DNA from 2 places in the Staphylococcus casei genome. Region 1 is predicted to be linked to the other one. Evidence: a T-box and tRNA genes for the amino acid it is inferred to sense, from the RefSeq annotation. Region 1 holds a T-box; the other holds one or more tRNA genes.
The links. The T-box of region 1 lies ahead of serS (serine--tRNA ligase). A T-box ahead of a tRNA ligase gene usually reads a tRNA of that ligase, here a tRNA-Ser.
Positions count from the first base shown of each region.

Region 2: it has a tRNA-Ser gene. The T-box ahead of serS (serine--tRNA ligase) is inferred to sense a tRNA for this amino acid. The anticodon was not compared.

Region 1 is NZ_CP125718.1:10,448-14,871, reverse strand. Features, by position in the region: gene QMO72_RS00055 (AzlD domain-containing protein) at 1-66, opposite strand, end outside; gene QMO72_RS00050 (AzlC family ABC transporter permease) at 63-758, opposite strand; gene serS (serine--tRNA ligase) at 1,100-2,380, opposite strand; T-box leader at 2,448-2,637, opposite strand; gene hutH (histidine ammonia-lyase) at 2,706-4,214, opposite strand.
Region 2 is NZ_CP125718.1:1,954,682-1,959,105, reverse strand. Features, by position in the region: gene lplA (lipoate--protein ligase) at 31-1,020, shown strand; gene QMO72_RS09455 (IDEAL domain-containing protein) at 1,120-1,338, opposite strand; gene QMO72_RS09450 (competence protein ComK) at 1,592-2,155, shown strand; tRNA gene QMO72_RS09445 (tRNA-Asn) at 2,311-2,385, shown strand; tRNA gene QMO72_RS09440 (tRNA-Ser) at 2,388-2,476, shown strand; gene QMO72_RS09435 (hypothetical protein) at 2,733-2,924, shown strand; gene QMO72_RS09430 (TM2 domain-containing protein) at 3,347-3,559, opposite strand; gene QMO72_RS09425 (GNAT family N-acetyltransferase) at 3,726-4,292, shown strand; gene QMO72_RS09420 (1,4-dihydroxy-2-naphthoate polyprenyltransferase) at 4,383-4,424, opposite strand, start outside.

The DNA.
Region 1 (4,424 bases):
ACGTGTAAGCCATGTCACAATACCACACAATAAGATAATCATTAGCATATGTAGTGTAGTTGTCATCGATCCATCACCACCCCTAAAGCAGCAGTTAGTGTGGCTGCAAGAATAATTGCTATATATGACGGCATTATCAAACTAAATAAAAGCATCATAACAATGACGCACACGATTAATACAAGATAAGTCTTAATGTGTGAGCGTTGGATGGTTTCAAACTGTGAAATTGCTAAAAAGATAAACATAGCAGTAATTGCGAAATCGAGACCTAATGCATCTGGATTATGTATGTATTTACCAAAAACTGCGCCTACAATCGACGCAAGCGTCCAAAATAAGTATGCAGTGATGTTTAACCCGTGTAACCAACGGTCATTAATTTTTTCACCTTTTAGATGTGGTGTAATCGCAACACCAAATGTTTCATCTGTAATTAGCGTTCCAAGGCCTAGCCGGTTGAATAATCCATAGTTTTTATAACTTGGAGCAAGCGTCATACTCAGTAGAAACATTCTAGAATTAACAATAAAAGTAGTTAATATAATCGCCGAAATGGGTGTTCCTGATATGACTAACGCACAAATAATAAACTGTGCTGCGCCAGCATAAATGACAAGACTGAGCAAAATAATTTCTAGTAAACTAAAACCTGAGGCTATTGCCACAATACCAAATGACAACCCCACTCCTGCATACCCTAACAACGTAGGTATACATTCTTTAACACCTTGTCTAAACGTTACATGTGGCTCCACAGCCTCACTCCTTTATATTAAAATAATAGCTGTATTCTAATATAAAGTATAAACAACATTCAACGCCTTTACACTACCGTTTGTGTGACGGAAGACAAGTGGTTGTGTAAAAGCATTGTTTTACCGCCTTATTTTAGGTTTCGGAATTTTCTGTAAATGTTTAGACTACCCTATCTTTTTCTCTAGCACTTCGTCTGTTTCTCTTCTGATTCGCTGCTTTATTTTTGCTATTTTTATAATTTTTTATGTATTTACACCTCCCCCACCCTACCCTGCAAAATAAAAAACCACACGACAAGGGGCGTTGTCATGCGGTTCTTAGTATTGCTTTATTATATTTATTAAACTGATTGAATAACTGTTTTACCACCCATAAATGGAACTAATACTTCTGGAATTGTTACTGAACCATCTTCATTTTGATAATTTTCAACTATAGCAGCAAATGTACGTCCAACTGCTAAACCACTACCATTAAGTGTATGGACTAATTCTGGTTTTGAATTTTTATCACGTTTGAATCGAATATTCGCTCGACGCGCTTGGAAATCAGTAATGTTTGAACAAGAACTTATTTCTTTATAATCATTATAGCTCGGTAACCAAACTTCTAAATCATAGGTTTTACTTGCGCCAAATCCAATATCTCCTGTGCATAAGTTTACACGACGATAAGGTAAACCAAGTTCTTCTAATATTGCCTCTGCATGTCCCGTCATTTCTTCAAGTGCTTCCCAAGAGTCTTCAGGTTTTTCTACGCGTACCATTTCAACTTTATCGAATTGGTGTAAACGAATAAGGCCTCTTGTATCACGTCCAGCAGAACCCGCTTCACTGCGATAACAAGCTGATTGTGCTGTGAATTTAGCTGGTAGTACATCTGGATCAATAATTTCATTACGATAGTAGTTTGTAAGTGGCACTTCAGCTGTTGGAATTGTATATAAGCCTTCCTTTTCAACTTTAAATAAATCTTCTTCAAATTTAGGCAATTGACCTGTACCATACATTGAATCTGCATTTACTAATTGTGGCACCATCATTTCAGTATAACCATGTTGTGTAGTATGTTTTGTAATCATGTAATTCATTAACGCTCTTTCTAATTGTGCCCCTTCACCTGTTAAGAATACGAAGCGCGCACCTGAAACCTTAGCAGCACGTTCAAAATCGACCATTTTTAACGCTTCTACTAAATCCCAATGTGCTTGGGCTTCAAAGTCAAATGATCTTGGCGTACCCCAACGCTTAACTTCTACATTATCATCTTCTGTAGCACCTTCTGGCACTTCATCTTGAATGATATTTGGAATACGAGATAATTTGTCATTAAGCTCTTGATCAACTTGGTTTAAAGTATCATCTAATACTTTAATTTCATCGCCAAGATTACGCATTGCTGCAATTGCATCATCGGCATCTTCTTTATTACGTTTCTTCTGAGCAATTTCTCCACTTACTTTATTACGCTCTGCTTTCATTTCTTCTGCTTTACTAATTAACTGACGACGTTGCTCGTCTAATTCCAATACATCATCTACAACTTTTACATCCATACCACGTTTTTTGACTTTTTCTTTAATGAAATCTGGTTCATTACGGAAAACTTTTATATCTAACATGTTATTTCCATCCTTTCATTTTTTAAATTATTGGATAAAAACGCATAGAAAAGACCACGTCCCCTTTACAAGGGACGTGGTCTACGCGTTGCCACCCTATTTAACAGTCAAATCAGACTGCTCTCTCACTAAAATAACGGCTAAAACCGATTGTTCTCTATAAAGTAGGTAGATTCATATTAATGTCGATTACTTGTTCTCACTAACCACAAGCTCTCTGAAATCAAGCAATTAATATTACTTAGCCTACGAACAATGACTTATTTACTTGCTTTAAATATAGCAAATAACATCACTATTTTCAAGGGAGATACTATTGTCCGAATTATATTTCATCACTATATGCCATATCTCGTAAATATTGTGATACTGATTCAATGTCTTTATGGAATTGTCTATCTTCAGTAATTGAAGGGACAAGTTGACGTAAGGATTGATATTTTTCATATGTCTTAGGTGATAGTTTATCAATGTCTTTATATTCTACAGCTTGTAATGCAATGATTGTCTCTATTGCTAAAACTCGGCGTGCATTTTCAATCATTTGATAGCCATGGCGTGCACCAATGGTCCCCATAGAAACATGATCTTCTTGATTTGCTGAAGATGGAATAGAATCCACACTCGCTGGATGGGCAAGTGTTTTATTCTCTGATACTAAACTTGCTGCTGCATATTGCATTATCATTGCACCACTTTGTAAACCTGGTTGTGGGCTTAAGAAGGCAGGTAATCCATTATTCAACTGAGGATTCACAAGGCGTTCCAGACGACGTTCTGATACATTTGCAAGCTCACTCACGCCAAGTTTCAAGAAGTCTAAGGCAAAAGCAATAGGTTGCCCATGGAAATTACCCCCAGAAATTACAAGTGTCTCATCACCTTCATCAAATATTAAAGGATTATCATTAGCTGCGTTCATTTCGCACTCTAACTTTTCTTTAACATAATTGAAGACTTGGAAACTAGCGCCATGTATTTGAGGAATACAACGCAATGTATAAGCATCTTGTACGCGTACTTCTCCTTGTTTCGTCGTTAACTCAGATCCTTCCAGCCAATCCAACATACGCGCTGCGACATCTATTTGTTCTTGGAAATTACGTACTTTATGTACATTTTCATTATAAGCATCTGTAATACCATTTAATGCTTGGTGTGTAAGCGCAGCAATCCATTCAGCTTGATAGCCTAAATGCTCTGCTTCAATATAATTGATAACACCTTGGGCAGTCATTGCTTGTGTACCGTTAATTAACGCTAAACCTTCTTTAGCTTGTAGTTCTAATGCTTGATGATTTAGTTTTTTTAAGACATATCGACTGTCTACCTCTTCGCCTTGGTAAAACACATTGCCCTCACCAATTAAAGCTAATGCTAAGTGTGAAAGTGGTGCTAAATCACCAGAAGCACCGAGTGAACCTTGTTGCGGAACAACTGGTATGATACGTTGATTGATGAAGTAAACTAATTGATCTACTAAAGCTACAGTGGCGCCAGAGTGACCTTTTAATAATGTATTCAATCTTAAGATCATCATCACTAATGAAACTTCTTCTGAAAATGGTTTACCTATACCACACGCATGTGAGCGAATTAAATTAACTTGTAATTGATTGTACTCGCCTTCATCTATACGGACATCACTAAATAATCCAAATCCAGTGGTAATACCATAAATAGTTTCTTTATTTTTAATAATATTTTCCACTATTGCCCGACTCTTCTTCACACGTTCATAAGCGGCTTCTGTGATCGCTATGTTGTCTTCTTCATATAAAAACCTCTTTATATCACTAATCGTTAATGTGTCTCCATTAAGTTGTAATGTCATATACCCATCTCCTTGTTTGTTTTATCATTTCTCTTCAATTAATCCGAGTATATGCTTACAAATTTAATAGAACAATAGTATAACGCACATCCGTAACATGGTATTAAATTACTGTTTTAATGGGATAAAGGAGAGATTGTCTGAATTTTTATAGCTATAAATAATGTCTTCATCTCTTTAACTATTGACTAAAGTGCAAAGCAGGTATAA
Region 2 (4,424 bases), 860 kb from region 1:
CATATATATTAGGAAAAAGGAGTGTAGTTAATGAAATTTATTAGTAATAATGATATTACAGATCCAACCTTGAATTTAGCTATGGAAGAGTATGTTTTAAAAAACATGCCCAAAGATGATAGTTATTTTCTTTTTTATGTTAACAGACCATCTATAATAATTGGGAAGAACCAAAATACTGTAGAAGAAGTTAACCAGCCATACATTGATAAACATGGTATTGATGTAGTAAGACGTATTTCTGGTGGTGGAGCTGTGTATCATGATACAGGAAATCTGAATTTTAGTTTTATTACAGATGATGATGGCAATAGTTTCCATAACTTTAAAAAGTTTACTGAGCCTATTGTTGAAGCGTTAAAATCATTGGGTGTAAATGCTGAATTGAGCGGACGAAATGATATCCAAGTTGGGAATGCTAAAATATCTGGTAATGCAATGGTGAAAGTGAAAGATCGTATGTTTAGCCACGGCACATTGATATTAAATAGTGAATTGGATGAAGTTCAAAACGCTTTAAGGGTTAATCCAGCTAAAATTAAATCCAAAGGAATTAAATCTGTAAGAAGTAGAGTCGCGAACATTGTAGAATTCTTAGATGAGCCTATTGATATTGATACTTTTAAAGATATTATTTTAAAAACAATCTTTGGAGAGGCTAAACAAGTAGAAGAGTATAAACTTACGGATGAAGATTGGCAAAATATAGAACAATTAAGTAATGAAAAATATCGAACATGGGATTGGAATTATGGTAAAAATCCAAAATATAACTTTGAAAGAGAAGAAAAATTTGAAAAAGGCTTTGTTCAAATCAAATTAGATGTGAAAAAGGGTCAAATTGCGCATGCTAGAATTTTTGGCGACTTTTTTGGTGAGGGGGATATCACCGAACTTGAAAATGCACTCGTAGGGACATTGCATGAATTTGCTAGTATTGAAGAAGCTTTATCAAACTATGACATCCATCATTATTTTGGCGCTATAGATAGAAATGAATTAATCAGATTAATGTCATAATAGTTTTACTTAAGATTTATAAAATTCAAAAAGGTCTATTCTCTAACTTCGATAGTGTAAGTAGGGAATAGACCTTATTTTAAATAACATGCTATTAAATTAACCAACGAGGAATTCCTCCAAGTTTCTGTATTCTTCAGTAAATCGTTTGAAATCATTCTCGTTTTTATTCTTTAATGCATCGTCAATAAGATATTCTAATTGCTGCTTACGAACATTCCTAAGTGATTCATCAATAATTAATTCAATGCCCAAATCATTGATAGTAGATACAAAAGATTCCAATGTATTGTATTTAACATGAGTATTGTGTTTCATTTCCAGCACAGCCCTTCTATATATATTTATATTTAGTATACCGTCTTTTATTTTTGAAATCAACGAATATTCTGACTTTTCCGAAAAAATAAGTGTAAAATGCAACTTTCTCAAAAAACAAGAAATTACAAAAGGATTTTTACCGAATTTTAATTGCAGGAAATTTATGAAATATTTTATTGTATAAGTTGAATTTAATATGTTTTTGGTATATTATTTGAGTATCACCATAAATTGTAAGGGGGCAACAGCTATGATTCAACAATACATTATTAAAAAAGGTGATATGGCGCTTCAACCATGTAATTTGTCAATTGGACAGTATGAAGGTACATCTATCTACAAGTACAAAGAAGAAAGTAATGTCATAAAAGATCGAATACATAAAATTATCGACCGTTCATGCAAGTTCTACGGTAGTAGTTATGTATTTAAAAAAGAAGATACTATGAGAATCACTGGTATTTGCAGTAAACCACCTATTTTATTCACCCCGTTATTTCCTACTTATTTCTTTCCAACCCATTCAGACCGTAAAGAAGAAAACACTTGGATCAACATTCATTATGTTCAGAGTATTAGAACGTTAAAAGATAAAAAATCTAAAGTGACTTTCGTAGATAATCAGTCTATTATTGTTAATATTTCAGCACATAGTATGCAACATCAATACTTAAACGGTATATACTATTATTATATGATGGATAGAGCAGCTAGAGTTGCTACATTTGATCCCGAATCTCCTATTGATTATACGAAATCACAATTAAATATTTACGAAGCTTTGGCCAAATACTCTTTATTTGAAAGTAAGTAGCTAACTTTATTTATAAAAAAATGGAAAAAATTAATATATGTGGAACATCATATTAATATAGTGTAAATGTTCCACATATTTTTTTAACATTCCTCTTGAAAAATATTTTGTAGTTGCTATAATAGTATTTGTGCTTGATGAGAAGCACTGATTGATCCACAGTAGCTCAGTGGTAGAGCTATCGGCTGTTAACCGATCGGTCGTAGGTTCGAGTCCTACCTGTGGAGCCATTGGAAACGTACTCAAGTTGGCTGAAGAGGCGCCCCTGCTAAGGGTGTAGGTCGTGAAAGCGGCGCGAGGGTTCGAATCCCTCCGTTTCCGTAATATAGACGTTATGAAAAATACCGAAATCCTTACTATAGGGTTTCGGTATTTTTTGATACATGCATTTAACAAATTATGATGATGGTAAGTGATATTATATTGAATTTGTTGATTTAATCATTTGAAGTGGCATTAAAGTGTTTCGTTTCGCCATATTTAATGATTGATTGCTATTCTATTTATGGTTGATATAAATAGTGCGCTGTTGACATTTAAGAACGTATGTTCTATTATGTTGGCGAGGTGAATGAATGTGGAGCCAAATTTAGATTGGGCTAAAGACTTTCAAGAGTTTCAAGAGATATTAAATTCTGGAATTCATCCTGAGTGGTTATACAGTGCTAAAGCGAATATGATACTCAATCCAGCATATACTGGAGAAGGGAAACAATTTTTTTATACAAAAGATATTGTCACTGCTAGCAAGAGCATTCCGTTTTTTTGAATACAATGTAATTTAAAGTTAAACAATATAAACGTGGTTGTTGTATTTGTGATACGCAATGATATATAGGTGAACATTATGGTTCTCTTTTTTATTATTTGAAAGTTTAATGGTATAACTTGAAGTGTGTGCATTGATAATCTATTTATTCTAAAAAAGAGATTAGGACATCAGCTATTTATGCTTTTGTTCTAATCTCTTTTTGTAGTGAAACTATTTTTTCTTGCTTATTAAATTTTTAATTGCTTTCACTATATAGCCCACAACCAGTGATCTAAATATACGTTTTATAATATTTCCCATTGTAAAACCTCCTAAACTACAGTTCAAAATGACTCAATCTACTTTATTATAATTGTTTACCCATTTTAAGATGATTTATTGGGATATTTTAAAAATAGTTCAATAAAGGATGGCATATATTATTTTTCGAAACTAATCATGCCATTTTCATCAGCTTTTTTAAAGAAAATAGTAATTATGCCATTTATTATCGCAATGATGTAAGGGATACCTGTCCAGAAGAAGATTAAATGCACAATACCTTGTGCTAATTGATTTGAATAAAATTTATGGATGCCACTCCATCCAAGGAGAAAGGCAAGTAATACATAAATAACTTTGTTTATTTTCATTTGTTTATGTCCTTTCATTATATTAATACTTTAATTATCTCTTATAATAAGACATACAACAATTGAAAACAATTAAGTCGTGAGGAATTTAGCTGTTATTTCGAAAATATCTTGTGTTTCATATATAATAGAATCAATAAGTAATGATGAGTTGAGGAGAATTTAAATGATAAGAAAAGCTAAAAAGGAAGATAAACATGAAGTTGCGCAATTATGCTATATCATATGGCATGAGTTGGATATAGATATGGTTAAAAGTATTGAAAAGGAACGATTACTTAAAGTGATGGAACAGAGTATAGTAGATGTCAATTACAGAGGTCACTATAGTAATGTATGGGTATATGAAATGGATGGTAAAGTTGCGGGATGCTTAATTGCTTATCCTGGAGAACAAGAGGAAATGCTTGAAAAGGCGTGGTTAGACATGATACTTGAGGGAGATATTAAAGCTTTTGGTACACCTATGCCTATGAAAGAAGCAAACGATGATGAGTATTATATTGAAACAGTTGCAACTTTTCCTGAATACCGTGGTAAAGGAGTGGCAACACAGCTTATTAAGCATGTATTAACAACATACCCTGAAGAAAAATGGAGTTTAAATTGTGATGTAACAAATGCTGGCGCATTACACGTTTATAAAAAATTAGGATTCCAAGTAGCGAGTGAATTTGATTTATATGGTCATATGCATTATCACATGACGTATACAACAAAATCATTGGATTAATAATAAAAGCGACTTTCTTATTATAGAAAGTCGCTCCATGATATAGGTTTAATATTATATTAATGGGCTATATGAAGATTATAGTATCGATTAAATGCCACCCAGTAATGCACTAATATAAATTCCTAAGGC